3 regions of the Solibacillus sp. FSL K6-1554 genome follow, and region 2 is predicted to be linked to each of the others. Evidence: riboswitches for the same ligand, from Rfam matches in the RefSeq annotation. Region 2 holds a riboswitch; each other region holds the start of a gene.
The links. A riboswitch is a leader RNA that binds a small molecule or an ion and turns the genes downstream of it on or off. The one in region 2 is predicted to bind S-adenosylmethionine.
Positions count from the first base shown of each region.

Region 1: linked by a shared signal. The riboswitch ahead of MHB58_RS15180 (methionine ABC transporter ATP-binding protein) and the one ahead of MHB58_RS01890 (O-acetylhomoserine aminocarboxypropyltransferase/cysteine synthase family protein) in region 2 are both predicted to bind S-adenosylmethionine.
Region 3: linked by a shared signal. The riboswitch ahead of MHB58_RS18475 (bifunctional homocysteine S-methyltransferase/methylenetetrahydrofolate reductase) and the one ahead of MHB58_RS01890 (O-acetylhomoserine aminocarboxypropyltransferase/cysteine synthase family protein) in region 2 are both predicted to bind S-adenosylmethionine.

Region 1 is NZ_JBBOSS010000001.1:3,024,991-3,029,672, forward strand. Features, by position in the region: gene MHB58_RS15170 (MetQ/NlpA family ABC transporter substrate-binding protein) at 1-547, opposite strand, end outside; gene MHB58_RS15175 (methionine ABC transporter permease) at 706-1,374, opposite strand; gene MHB58_RS15180 (methionine ABC transporter ATP-binding protein) at 1,367-2,395, opposite strand; SAM riboswitch class I at 2,542-2,644, opposite strand; gene MHB58_RS15185 (thioredoxin family protein) at 2,706-3,008, opposite strand; gene MHB58_RS15190 (toprim domain-containing protein) at 3,016-3,342, opposite strand; gene gcvH (glycine cleavage system protein GcvH) at 3,432-3,812, opposite strand; gene MHB58_RS15200 (arsenate reductase family protein) at 3,893-4,249, opposite strand; gene MHB58_RS15205 (acyl-CoA dehydrogenase family protein) at 4,572-4,682, opposite strand, start outside.
Region 2 is NZ_JBBOSS010000001.1:379,316-383,997, forward strand. Features, by position in the region: gene MHB58_RS01875 (lysoplasmalogenase) at 1-10, opposite strand, end outside; gene MHB58_RS01880 (hypothetical protein) at 180-1,859, shown strand; gene nfsA (oxygen-insensitive NADPH nitroreductase) at 2,103-2,837, opposite strand; SAM riboswitch class I at 3,084-3,198, shown strand; gene MHB58_RS01890 (O-acetylhomoserine aminocarboxypropyltransferase/cysteine synthase family protein) at 3,315-4,619, shown strand.
Region 3 is NZ_JBBOSS010000001.1:3,716,209-3,720,890, forward strand. Features, by position in the region: gene metH (methionine synthase) at 1-834, opposite strand, end outside; gene MHB58_RS18475 (bifunctional homocysteine S-methyltransferase/methylenetetrahydrofolate reductase) at 827-2,671, opposite strand; SAM riboswitch class I at 2,774-2,871, opposite strand; gene hemG (protoporphyrinogen oxidase) at 2,958-4,343, opposite strand; gene MHB58_RS18485 (chemotaxis protein) at 4,491-4,682, opposite strand, start outside.

The DNA.
Region 1 (4,682 bases), 2.6 Mb from region 2:
CTAATAATTCAGCCGCAGTGTTTGCATCGAATTCGAAGTTTTTCGGATTATCTACGATGTCTTTTATCTCTGCTTTTGTTTTATCAATACCTTCTGCTAATGTAATTAAACCTTGTGCTTCAAGTAATGAAAGCATACGTCCATGGTCTGCCACTGAGTTAGAAAGTAAAATCGTTGCACCTTCAGGAAGTTCTTCTAAAGATGAATATTTTTTAGAGTAAATACCGATTGGCTCGATGTGAATACCGCCAGCATTTGCAAAGTCATAATCGAAATCTGCTTTTTGTGCTTCGAAGTATGGAATGTGCTGGAAGAAGTTCGCATCTAGATCACCGTTATCTAAATCTTGGTTTGGAAGTACATAATCTGTATAAGGTTCGATTTCAAGCTCAATACCTTGTTCCTCTAATATCGGTTTAACTTTTTCAAGGATAACTGCGTGTGGTGTATTCGATGCACCAACTACTAATTTTTCATCTTCTCCTCCACATGCTGCTAATGCAAGTACTGAAGCTCCTAAAATAACGCTTGATAATAACTTTTTCATTTGTTTTACCTACCCTTTTTTATTAGTTTGTTTTCGGCCCATCGAAACTTTTTCTATATTCTGATTATTTTTCGTATAGACGCGCACTTTTATAAAAGTTTGCGTCCATATTGTTTCGATGCACCAATATTTATAATTACGGCCTTACGAGCCACTAACTATCGTTTGTCCACTCTTGCTGTGATGAAATCCCCAATATATTGAATGATGAATACGACTACTAAAATCAATACAGTTGCCATTAAAGTCACATCTGTTCGGTTACGCTGGAAACCATCAAGGAATGCCAGGTTTCCTAAACCACCCGCACCAATGATACCGGCCATTGCTGTATACCCTACTAAAGCGACAGCTGTAACAGTAATACCTGAAATTAATGCCGGTAAGCTTTCCGGAATCAGCACTTTCCAAATAATCGTAGAAGTTTTCGCTCCCATTGAGCGAGCCGCTTCTATAACACCTTTATCAATCTCTCTTAATGCAATTAACACCATGCGCGCATAAAACGGTGCTGCACCGATAATAAGCGCAGGTAATGCTGCATTGGCACCACGGATGGTTCCAAGTAAAAACTTCGTAAATGGAATTAATAAAATGATCAAGACGATAAATGGAATCGAGCGGAAAATATTCACGAATGACCCTGTCAAAAAGTGTACAATTTTATTTGCCCATAATTGATTGTCGCTCGTTAAGAATAAGACAATACCAATTAGAAGTCCTAGTATAAATGTGATGACTGTCGCAACAGCCGTCATATAAATTGTTTCATATGTTGCTTCGAGCATTTTACCCCAATCTACGTTCGGAAATAATTGATTAAACATGCTCAATCACCTCCGCCTGAATTTCTTGCTTCGCTAAAAAGCTTAATGCTTCCGCGACTGCTTTTGGCTCGCCATCGATATGAATAAACAATGTACCAAACGAACCGCCCGTTGTATTTGAGATTTTGCCATGCACTATATTAACAACTACGTCAAATTGCTTAATCATTTGTGAGATGACAGGCTGTTCTGTCGTTGCCGCTGCAAATGTTAATTTAGCGATTTTGCCTTCTGGATAATTGGCTAAAATCTGTTCCAGTGATGCTTGCGTTTCTTGTGTTTCACCAGAAGCTTGCGACACGAAGTTTTTCGTAATCGGTGCTTGCGGATGTTGGAACACTTGTAATACATCTCCCTGTTCCACTACTTTTCCGGCTTCCATAACAGCTACTCTGTTACAGATTTTACGGATAACATGCATTTCATGTGTAATGAGTACAATTGTAAGTCCGATGTTTTTATTAATATCAAGCAACAATTCCAAAATTGAATCCGTTGTTTCAGGATCAAGTGCTGAAGTCGCTTCATCACATAAAAGCACTTCCGGATTGTTTGCCAACGCACGGGCAATGCCAACACGCTGCTTTTGACCGCCTGAAAGTTGAGAAGGATACGCTTTCCCTCTTCCTTTTAAACCAACAAGTTCAATTAACTCTTCTACTCGTTTTTCACGATCAGCTTTTGAAACACCTGCTATTTCAAGTGGAAATGCGATGTTTTCTTCAACGGTACGTGACCAAAGTAAATTGAAGTGCTGGAAAATCATACTTATTTTTTGACGTGCTTCTCGTAATTTAGCCCCGGAAGCTTTTGCAATATCCTGACCACCTACAATGACAGAACCTGTCGTTGGCTTTTCCAAACCGTTCAATAGGCGAATCATTGTACTTTTACCGGCACCACTGTAGCCGATAATACCGTATATTTCTCCTTTGTTGATCGATAGGCTTACATTATCAACTGCCGTAAGCTTACCATTTTTCGTGTTATACACTTTTGTAATATTTTGTATATCAATCATCGGTTGTACTCCTTCTAAATTGAAATAACCTTCCTGCTATTTCAAAATCATGTTCTTTTTTTCATCCAAAACATCCGCTGAATGAAAAAAACCTTTCTACCAAGACAAGTAGAAAGGTTTCACATACATTTATACGGTAAACCGTTCTCTCATCTTTCAAAGTTTACACTTTGTGTGAATTGGCACCTTTGCGTAATCGCTGGTTGCCGGGCTTCATAGGGCACTTCCCTCCACCTCTCTTTATAAGAGCAACGTTATTAAGTTTTATTATTATGAATGTTACTTTATCACGACAAAGTGACTACGTCAATTACTTTTTTAATATTTCATACAAAAACGGTACGGATTTAAATGCATAAATTTTATTCGTTAGTTCTCCGTTGTCTGAAACGATTAAACAAGGTACACTTTCAATTTTCAGTTCATAAGGTAAATCCCCTAAATAATTGATATTTGCCATACCAAGCGGGAGATCTGGTAGTAATTTCTCAATTACTTCCAACATTTTTTCCGATACTTCACATGTGCCGCACATAGGCGTATATAGGAAAAATGCTGTCTGATCATATTGTTGTACGTTTTGTTCCCATTGCTGTTTCGTCCATTGTTCCATTATACTGTCATCCTTCTTTTACTAAAAATTTTGCCCGTAGTAAAATATCCCTTAAGATTTTAGTAGGTGTTTTTTCTACTTCAAAATATTCGTGAGGTATGATTAGCTGTTGTGCTTCAGGATATGCACGGTTCATCAGTTTACGTAACTTTTCACCGTTTTTATCTGCATCAAACATAGTGATAATTTCATCTTGCTCATAACCTTCCAATAAATCAATCAAATTGACTTCGCTTATTGTGCCATTTGTACAAATAATTGTCACGTCCTCTGCTAAAATCGGGATTAATCTCAACTTATCGGCACGTCCTTCGACAACAAGGCATTTTCCCATACGTACACGCTTCCTTTCAAAGTCACCTTTATGTATAGAATAACAAAAAAACACTAAAACCTTACTATAGAAGGCTTTAGTGTTTCATATTATTGTTCGATTAATGCAGTGTAAGCATCTGCGTCTAATAATTCTTCAACTTCCGCTTCACTTGTTAACTCAACAGTAACCATCCATGCATTTCCGTATGGAGATTCATTAACGTATTCTGGGTTGTCCAGTAATTCTTCGTTAATTGCAACTACTTTACCAGAAAGTGGTGCATATAGTTCAGAAACTGTTTTTACAGACTCTACACTACCGAATGGCTGATCCTTTGAAATCTCATCGCCTACTTCAGGTAATTCTACGAATACGATATCACCTAATTCAGATTGTGCGAAATCCGTAATACCGATTGTTGCCTTACCGTCTTCAATTTTTACCCACTCATGCTCTTTTGAATAACGTAATTCTTTTGGTGTGCTCATTCGAAAACCTCCATGTTATATGTAGTACATTCAAGTTCATTTTGCCATATTTCGTTCGGAAATACAATGTGAATAACTGTTTATTTCCAAGTTTCTAAGAAGTCAGACTCCTTAAATCCTAAAGTTAATTTTTTTCCATCTGTTACGATCGGTCGCTTAATTAACATACCATCTGATGCCAATAGCTCTAATTGCTCATCCTCGGACATTGTCGCTAATTTATCTTTAAGACCTAATTCCCGATATTTCATACCAGACGTATTGAAGAATTTCTTTAATGGCACTCCACTTGCTTCATAAATTGCTTTAATCTCCTCTTTAGATGGTGTCTGTTCTACGATATGAATATTTTCATAGTCCACACCTTGCTCATCTAGCCACTTTTGCGCTTTTTTACACGTTGTACATTTTGGATATTGAATGAATTTCACTGTCATGTAAGTACTCCTTTTGCCCTGGATTTTCCTATATTGTAACGGATATAGAAGGACAAATCAAAAATGTGTTCGTATTATTGGCGTTTTTATGAATATGGGTTTTATTAGAATATTTGTGTCGATATTAGAACATGCTGGTCGTATTTTAGAAGAATGGTTTCGTTTATTTGAAACTTTGGCGATCATATTAGAAGAAAGGAAACTTATATTAGAACTTCCGAGATATATTAGATCATGTAAAATATATTAGAACATTTTACATTATATTAGAACAACATAGAAAAATCGGGTGCAGTGTCATGCACCCGACTATAGTATTTTATTAAACTACATACTTTTCTGCTTCAATTAATTTCACTGAAGCTTCACGTTTTTTCGGAATTAAGTTGTAAGGATTGTTGCGCGTTAATTTACGTAAAGCCGATAAAATCAT
Region 2 (4,682 bases):
TCCGTGCCATCCATTAACCCCCTGAGTAAAATATTTATATATAATTACTAAACAACCAAACTATGATTTCATAAAAATACAATATATGCTCTATTATGCCAGAAATTATGCAGTTTTACTTGTTTATGAATCTTTTTGGGAGGTTATTCGTACATAGTAAGTAAGAGAGGGTGATTGTTATGGGACAATTATTGCTAATAACGGCAATTGGATCACTTTTGATCACATTATTATTAATGCCGTTATCAAAAAAAGTTCGCAATAAGGAGCTTTCATCAAAAACATTTACGAGCTTATTCATTACGACATTTTTTGTAAGCTTTATATCAGTATTCTTAACAGTATATATTTCGAAAATCGATCTAAGCTGGACGATTTTCTTATACGTAATACCTGTTGTAGCCATTATTGGGGCAATATTTGCTGTTGGGAAGGAGCAAAAAATTAAATCAGCCATCGTGCTTGTTGGCATTATTGGGATCGGCTATTTAGTAAGTGCACCATTTTTAAATGCAAATGAAAAATTCAAATCTTCAGAGATGAAAGAAAAAACGGAAATTTCGTCGTTTGATGAGACGAAAACACCGGCAAGTGTACCGCCAAAATTTGTTAAAAACAAAATGAAGAAAGCGTTTGGACAGGTTCCAAACACGAGCTATTATGAATTAGGAAACCTGCAAATTCAAAAAGTAAATGATCAGTATGTTTACATTGCACCTGTAGAATTTTCAGGATTCTTTAAATGGTTCAACGGAAAAACAACACCTGGTTATTTCACGATGAGTGCTACAGACTCAAGCGATAATCCAAAGTTTGTGAAGGCTGAAATGAACTATGTTCCATCTGCTTATTTAAATAAAAACCTGGAGCGTCATATTCGTCTTCAAAATCCATCATTAATTTTCTACGGAGATCCGCAGCTTGAAATTGATGAGGATGGTAAACCGTATTACATCCGTTCTTACGGGGAATTTATTTCAGCACGTAACGGCTTTGATGTAAAAGGGGTTGTACTTGTTGATGCGGAGACAGGTGCAACAGAGAAAATCGCGATTGCAGATGTACCGGCATTTATTGATGGTGCGGTATCACCGGAAGCGGTAAGTTTGCAAAATAGTTATTACGGTAATTATGTGCACGGATTCTGGAACAGTCTAGTCGGTAAAAAGGATGTTAAGTTGCCGAGCGATGAAGGTACGGAAGCAAATGTAAGCCCGATCTTTATGGAAGATGGGGAAATGTATTATTTCACTGATTTTACAAGTCCGAAAGAGGGCGTTGACTCGATGCTTGGTTATGCATTAACACATGCACGTACCGGTGAAGCGACGTACTATACCGGAAATCTGGAAGAGTCTTATATGGATTCCCAAGGGGCTCTTGAAATTATCGAGAAAAAGTTCATCGAAAAAGAATGGGAAGGTGAAATGCCGATCCTTTACAACTTCTACGGTGAAGCGAGCTGGCTGTCAGCTGTACTCGATGCGAACGGATTCCTGCAAAATTACTTTATCGTGTCAGCAGCAAATCCTGAAATTTCGGCGTATGGTACAACACCAAATGAAGCGTTAAGACTTTATAAAACAGCGCTAAGTCGTGGCGGAAGTACGGTAGACGGTACTTCAAATGCTGAAGAAGCAAAGGCGACGGTAAAAGTCGTGCGTGTTTATAAAGAGCGTGTAGGTGATTTCACGATCGTATCATTCCTGGCAAATACAGGTGAAAACTTCATTGTTTCTACAGAAGTTGCACCGTTTGCAATTTACTTGCAAGAAGGCGATCAGGCGACCATTACGTATGCGAAAACAGGGGAAGATTTCCAGCCTGTGAAAGCATTGCAAATTGAAGGATTGAAATAAACAAAGAAATTTGGGCAGAAGTAGAAGTACCGCTGAATAAGAAGAAAACCCTTATTAAGAAACGGATACTTTGTAAAATTGATTGGAATGTAGGGCGACTCCAGCGGGAACAGCACGACGCCTGAGACTACAGGCTCAGGCCGTGCCCGCGGAAAGCGTCCCGGAATGGAAATCAATTTTTAACGCTCAGCAAAAAAATGCTATTTTTCTCACAGAGAAAAATAGCATTTTTGGTTTATTAGCCTACTTCCAAGTGAAACCTTGTGAAGCGAGAAACTCTTTCATATGTGGACGATTTTGTTCTACTAAGTAATCAGCCATTTGCTTCGTCCATGTTGCCGTCTTTTGATTTGAAGATCGGCTGCTGTAATAGTCTTCCATAATCCCATCATACTCATCTAGAAGCGTATCGTATTGATCAACGTCATAGCCATTTTCATGCAATACCGCAGCTACTGGTAAGCGCGGTTTTGTTTCATTGCGTTTTGTCGGTGTACCAATCGTCATCGCAAATAGCGGGAAAACATATTCCGGTAAATTGAACAGCTCGCTAATTTCCTTAGGATTTGTACGGGCACCGCCAATATAGCAAATGCCATAACCCATTGATTCTGCTGCAATAACAAAGTTTTGCGCAAATAATGCAACATCTGCTACACCTACAAGCACGTTTTCAGCCGTGTCAGCAGAAATATCGACTCCGTGCTTTTGACCAGCTACCTGCAAACGTTTGAAATCTACGCAAAACAAGAAAGAGGCACCAGCTGTTTTGAATTGGAATTCGTTTTTAGACAGTTCACCCAGCTTAGTTTTCTTTTCTTCATCCGTTACCCAGATAACACTGTATGCCTGCACAAAATGCGAGCTTGCCGCCATTTGTGCTGTTTCGATTAAATCGATGACAGTTTCTTTTGAAATTTCCTCACCTGTATATTTGCGAACAGATGTGTGACTGCGTAATAATTCTTTTGTATTCACGTGAACATCTCCCTTTTATGTAATAAAAATCTTAATGGTATATCCTTCAAGCTTATTTTAGTCAATATTTTAGTTGAAGTCGATTATAAGCGTCTATTCAATTCATAGGGAGGAAATTTTTGCATATCGTTAAATACAGATAAGAGTAATCAGAATAGAAATCTGAAAATTTTAATTTTTTTGTGTTGACATATCGGATTAGTATGTTTTATACTGAGACTCAACGATGGAACACAAATCACATAACTCTTATCAAGAGCGGCGGAGGGAATAGGCCCTGAGATGCCCGGCAACCAGTAAGTGATGAACTGACTAAGGTGCTAAATCCTACAAAATGGACAATCATTTTGAAAGATAAGAGGAGGCAAACTTGCTCATGCGCAACCCTCTTCTTAACTGAAGAGGGTTTTTTTCATTTAAAAAATCCTCCTCAAAAACACCGATTTCACCATCGATTAAATTTTTGGGGGTATTAAAATGACAAATTTAAGACCAGAAACATTATTATTACACGGGGGTCAAAAGCCAGACCCGGAAACAGGAGCAATTGCAGTTCCGGTTTACCGTACAACGGCCTATGCATTTAATGACACAGCTCATGCGCAACGTCTATTTGCATTACAGGAAACAGGCAATATTTATTCAAGAATTATGAACCCGACAGTCGGGGCATTTGAGGAACGGGTTGCTTTATTAGAAGGGGGCACAGCTGCAGTAGGGCTTTCATCTGGCGCAGCAGCAGTAGCATTTTCTATTTTAAACGTAGCCGGTGCAGGGGATGAAATTGTAGCGGCAGGTTCACTTTACGGTGGGACATATAATTTATTCGCGACAACATTGCCTCGCTACGGCATTACAGTAAAATTCGTAGATGAATCAAATCCTGAGAATTTCCAAGCGGCAATCACTGATAAAACGAAGGCAATCTTCGCAGAAATTATCGGAAATCCAAGCTTGAAAGTACTGGATATTGAAGCGGTAGCAAACATCGCTCATGACAATGGTCTTCCTTTATTAATCGACAGCACATTTGCTTCCCCATATGGAAGTAATCCGATTGAATTCGGCGCGGATGTTGTCATTCATTCTGCAACAAAATGGATTGGCGGTCATGGAACGACGATCGGCGGGATTGTCGTTGATGCCGGTAAATTCGACTGGACACAAGGAAGACATCCAGGGTTTACAGAACCCGATACTTCATACCACGGTCTAAGATACGGAATTGACACAGCAGGCGCTGCATTTGCGACAAAGCTTCGTGTTCAACTATTGCGTGATTTTGGTCCAACATTATCTGCTGACGCGGCATTTAATTTCCTGCAAGGACTTGAAACGCTTCATTTGCGTATTGTCCGACACAATGAAAATACACAGAAAGTTGCCGAGTATTTAAGAAACCACCCATTTGTGGAGTACGTGAATTACAACGGCTTTGAAGATTTTGCGACACATGATTTAGCGAAAAAGTATTTGAAAAACGGCTTCGGATCAATCATTACGTTCGGAATTAAAGGCGGACGTGAAGCTGGCCGCCAAGTAATCGATAACGTGGAATTGTTCTCACATGTAGCGAACGTTGGCGATGCCCGTTCATTAATTATTCATCCTGCGAGCACAACACACCAACAGTTATCTGCGGAAGAATTAAAAACTGCCGGCGTATCGGAAGAGCTCATTCGCTTATCGATCGGGTTAGAAGCAGCGGAAGATATTATCGCGGATTTAGAGCAGGCATTAGCGAAAGTTGCAGCGGAAGTTGGAGTAGAAACAAACGCATAATGCTTTAAAAAAAGGCTTAGCTTTTCCCATTCGAAAAGCTAAGCAATTTTTAGAAAATTAATC
Region 3 (4,682 bases), 3.3 Mb from region 2:
AAAGCCTTGCAGTTTTTTCGATAATGACTCCGGTGTTTCATGATAGCAGCCTTCCTCGTCCGGTAAACCGGCATTCGGATAACAGCTAATATATCCATTTGAAAGCTCTGCCAATGAACGGATATGATCGGTCATAAATTCCGGACCTGTTGCACAGTTCAGTCCGACAGACAACGGCTTAATATGCTCAATAGAAATATAAAATGCTTCGATTGATTGCCCGGCAAGCGTTGTTCCCATTGGCTCAATTGTTCCTGAAATCATGACAGGCAGCTCTTTGCCAAGTTCCTCAAATGCACGGTGAATGGCAATCGTTCCCGCTTTAACATTGAGCATATCCTGGGAAGTCTCCATTAAGAGCAGATCCGCCCCAGCTTCGATTAGCGCTTTTGCCTGTATATAAAAGTTTTCTTCCAACTCTTCAAATGTAATACCGCCTGTTACCGACAATGTTTTTGTAGTAGGTCCGATTGCACCTGCGACAAAGCGCGGCCATTCTGGTGTCGAAAACTCTTTTGCCGCCTCTAGTGCAATTTTAACCGCCCGCTTATTAATTTCAACCGCCTTGTCACCTAAGTCATATTCATCCAATACGAGTGGTGTACCGCCAAACGTATTGGTACAAATAATATCAGCGCCAGCAGCTAAATATTCACGGTGGATTTTACCCAATACATCAGGTCTTGTCAGCACCAGGTTTTCATTACAACCGTCTAAGTCTTCTCCGCCAAAATCTTCATATGTTAGGTTTTCTGCCTGAAGCATCGTCCCCATGGCACCATCGATGATAAGTATTCTTTTTTGTAATTGCTCATGAATCGGGTGATTATACATTCGACTGAACTCCTTTACTTTCCACATCATATTGTTTTACATAGTCCATTAATTCCAGCGTCATATCATAGCGTAAAAACGGTGTAATTAAATAAATACCGTTAAAGTATTCACACGCTGTATCGAGCAGCTCTTTAGCAATCGCAATTCCTTCTGCTGTCGATGCTTCCTTGTCATCCCCACAGGCAGCCATGCGCGCAAGTACTTCATCGGACAGTTTAATGCCCGGTACTTCATGATGTAAAAATTCCGCGCTGCGTGAAGATGTTAGTGGCATAATCCCGATATAAATCGGTGTTTCCAAATGCTTCGTCGCCTCATAGATTTCGATAATCTTTTCTTTCGTATAAACCGGCTGTGAAATAAAGTAATCTGCTCCATGCTCGATTTTCTTTTCTAAACGGGCTACAGCACGGTCCAGTACACGAACATTCGGATTAAAGGCAGCGGCTACCGAGAAATTTGCCTGTTTACGCAGCGATTTCCCAGTAAAAGAACCACCTTTATTTAACTGCTTAATTAGAGAAATCAGTTCCATTGATGAAACATCATATACGCTCGTCGCCCCCGGGAAATCCCCTACTTTTGTCGGGTCTCCTGTCACGACAAGAATATCATGAAGTTCCAGTGCATCAAGTCCCATTAAATGTGACTGAAGCCCAATTAAATTTCGGTCACGGCATGTCAAATGCGGCAATGAACGAATTCCTTGCTCTTTTAAAATCGCAGCCATCGCGATATTACTGATGCGCGGTGAAGCAAGTGAGTTATCAGCCATCATAATGACATCGGCTCCTGCTTTAGATAACTGTTTTGCCCCTTCTACAAATCCGTCAATTTCCAGATGACGTGGCGTATCCAGTTCCACTATAACTGAACGTTCACGTTTTGCTTTTTCGTGGAGCGGCTCCTGTTTGCGTGGCTCCGGAATTCGGACAAATTGTGTAGACCTGTGTTTTTCTTCCTTCGTTTCAATTGGCTGCATATTCGCCAAACGTTTTTTTACGGCTGCAATATGCTTCGGTGTCGTCCCGCAGCATCCGCCAATTAAACGGACACCTTGGTTTACGAGTTCAACTGCTGCACGTGCGAAATAATCGGTTTCCGACTCATAAACTACTCGACCATCTTCAATGTCCAATAATGATGCATTCGGATAAGCTGATAAAAAAGCTTTATTCGGTAAATTAACCCCTTCAAATGCCTGAATTGTATGGAAAGGACCTAATCGGCAGTTACTCCCAACAATATCTGCACCTAACCTTTCCAAGTCTTGAAACGCTTCATTTAACGTCATTAAATTTTGAAGGACACCCGGTTCCTGCATCGTCACTTGAGCAATGATCGGCAAATCGGTCATCGAACGTAATAGATGGACACAATGCGATAATTCTTCAAAATCGTAATACGTTTCCAATAAAAATCCATCCGGTTCACCTGCTAGTAATACTTCCGCCTGTTCTTGGAACGCTGCTAAAATTTCATCTAATGTTGCATCACTTTTACGAATTCCCCGAATACCACCGATTGTTGCCAGAACATATTGCCCATCCAGGGAAGCTGCCCGCTTTGCGATCTTTAACGCTGCTTCATTAAACTCCTTCACACGATTTTCATAACCATAACGTGCAAGCTTAATGCGGTTAGCTCCATATGTATTGGTCTGAATAATATCTGCACCTGCCGCAATATATTCACTATGAATTTTCTCTATAATATCAGGACGGGCAATATTCATTTCTTCATGGCAATAATCCAACCCATATGAATAAAGAAGTGTCCCGATTGCTCCGTCGGCTGTTAAAACCCGTGTTTGTAATTCTTCAAGTAAACCCATTGCCTTCACTCCATCATTTACAGTATTTTCAGTATTTTAACGATACAAAAAAGCCTTCTTTCATTAAAGAAAAGAAGGCATAGTAGTTATCGACTTAATCCCTTCTCATCTTCTGGCATTCGCCACTGGATTTAGCACCTGACTTAATGTTGGTTGCTGAAGTTTCATCGGGCCAGTCCCTCGACTTCTCTTGATAAGAAATAATATGAATTTTTGAAATATTTAAATGAATCATAACGTTATCTAATACGTCCGTCAATACCCTTTAGCTGAATGAAGTATTTTTTTACATAATTCGACTAATAATGTGTTCAGCTGTTTTTTTGCCGTTTTGAATACAAGCACCGATTCCTACTCCGAAATAGGCACATCCTGCTAATAGAACATTCGGGTAATCCGTTGCCAGTTGCTGTATAACTTTTGATAAGGCTTCATTATGCGCCAAATCATAGCGCGGCATTTGGTCAATCCACTTTGTTACATTAATGACAGTTGGATCCGCTTCAACACCTAAGCTGAGACGAATGTCTTCCAATGCAACTTTTGTCAGTTCTTCATCTGACATGGCTGCCAACTCTTCATAGCGCGGATTAATATCTTTATAAAACAAGCGAACGAGTAAATTGCCTTCTGCTGACGTATGCTTCCATTTACGGCTCGTCCATGTCGATGCATTACAAATTAAATCACTATTATGCGAAACGATAAAGCCGGTACCATCAGCCGGTAATATATCGTCCGGTACATCAAAGCCAACATACATCGTTAAAGTAGATGCCGTCGTGAACTTTTTCAGCTGTTCCTCTAATGAATTATCCTGTATTACATAATGTACCGTCTCATTTGGAACGGCCAGTACAACAATATCTGCCAATATTGTTTCATCTTCCAGCACGACTTCATATTGCTCACCTTTTTTTAGAATTTGCTTTGTTACTGTCTTTCTCATGAATTCAACTTCCGGCAGCTGTTCTTCTAAACGATTGATTAATGCTGATAAACCCGGACGGAAAGAAATAAACTTCTTATTCGCAGCTTTTTCGAATTGCTCGCGATGTGCCTCGAAGCCTTTAATAATCGATCCGTAGTTGTTTTTATAATCCACTAAATACGGCAATGTAGATGCCAGGCTTAATTGATATAAATCGCCTGAATAAACTCCTGCCAATACTGGGGCAATTTGCTTTCGAACAATTTCTTCACCTAAAAAATATTCTAAAAACGTACCGATAGAGCTTTCTTTAGTAAATTTAGTATTCGGGATTTCTAAATCTTGAAGGGCCCTCTTCTTTCCTTCTTCTGAAATTAACGTACTTGACATGAGCGATTCTACACTCATCGGAATACCGAATGTCGAACCTGCCGGAATAGCATGCAGCTCGTTATTCGTATGAATGTAGGAAATACCTGTTTCGTTATAGACAAGCTCTGATTCAAAATTAAGCTCCTTAACAAGCTCCAATACCCCTGGATGGCGTGCTACAATTGAATCAGCCCCTGTTTCCATAATAAACCCTTTATCGTATTCGGAATGAATTTTTCCGCCTAAATATGCGTTCTTTTCAATCAGTATTAACCGCGCTTCCACGTTTTGCTCATGCATTTTATTTTTCAGATAATGCATCGTACATAGCCCGGTAATTCCTCCACCTACAACTACTACTGTTTTCATATCCATTCTCTCCTATTTCGTTCGCTTCTCTTCTTATAGTATAAACTTTTTCATACGAAATATGGTCAGATGGGTATTACAATTTTCAGAACTCCATAAGAAAAGCCACCCTACCTCGACAGATTCCCAGGTAGGATGGCCTCTATTTTACTTATAAGAAAGTTGCTTTGTCAGGGAAATTATTTCTGCTTCCAAAGATGTAGAACGTTTATCAAAATAGCGTATACGTTCATTGCTGCGGTTTTCTAAATGTTTGTTAAGATCTAGCATATTTACAGCGTCGCCGGCAAATAGCTTTAAAGTACGAACACCAGATTCAATTTTCCGAACTTCTTTTCC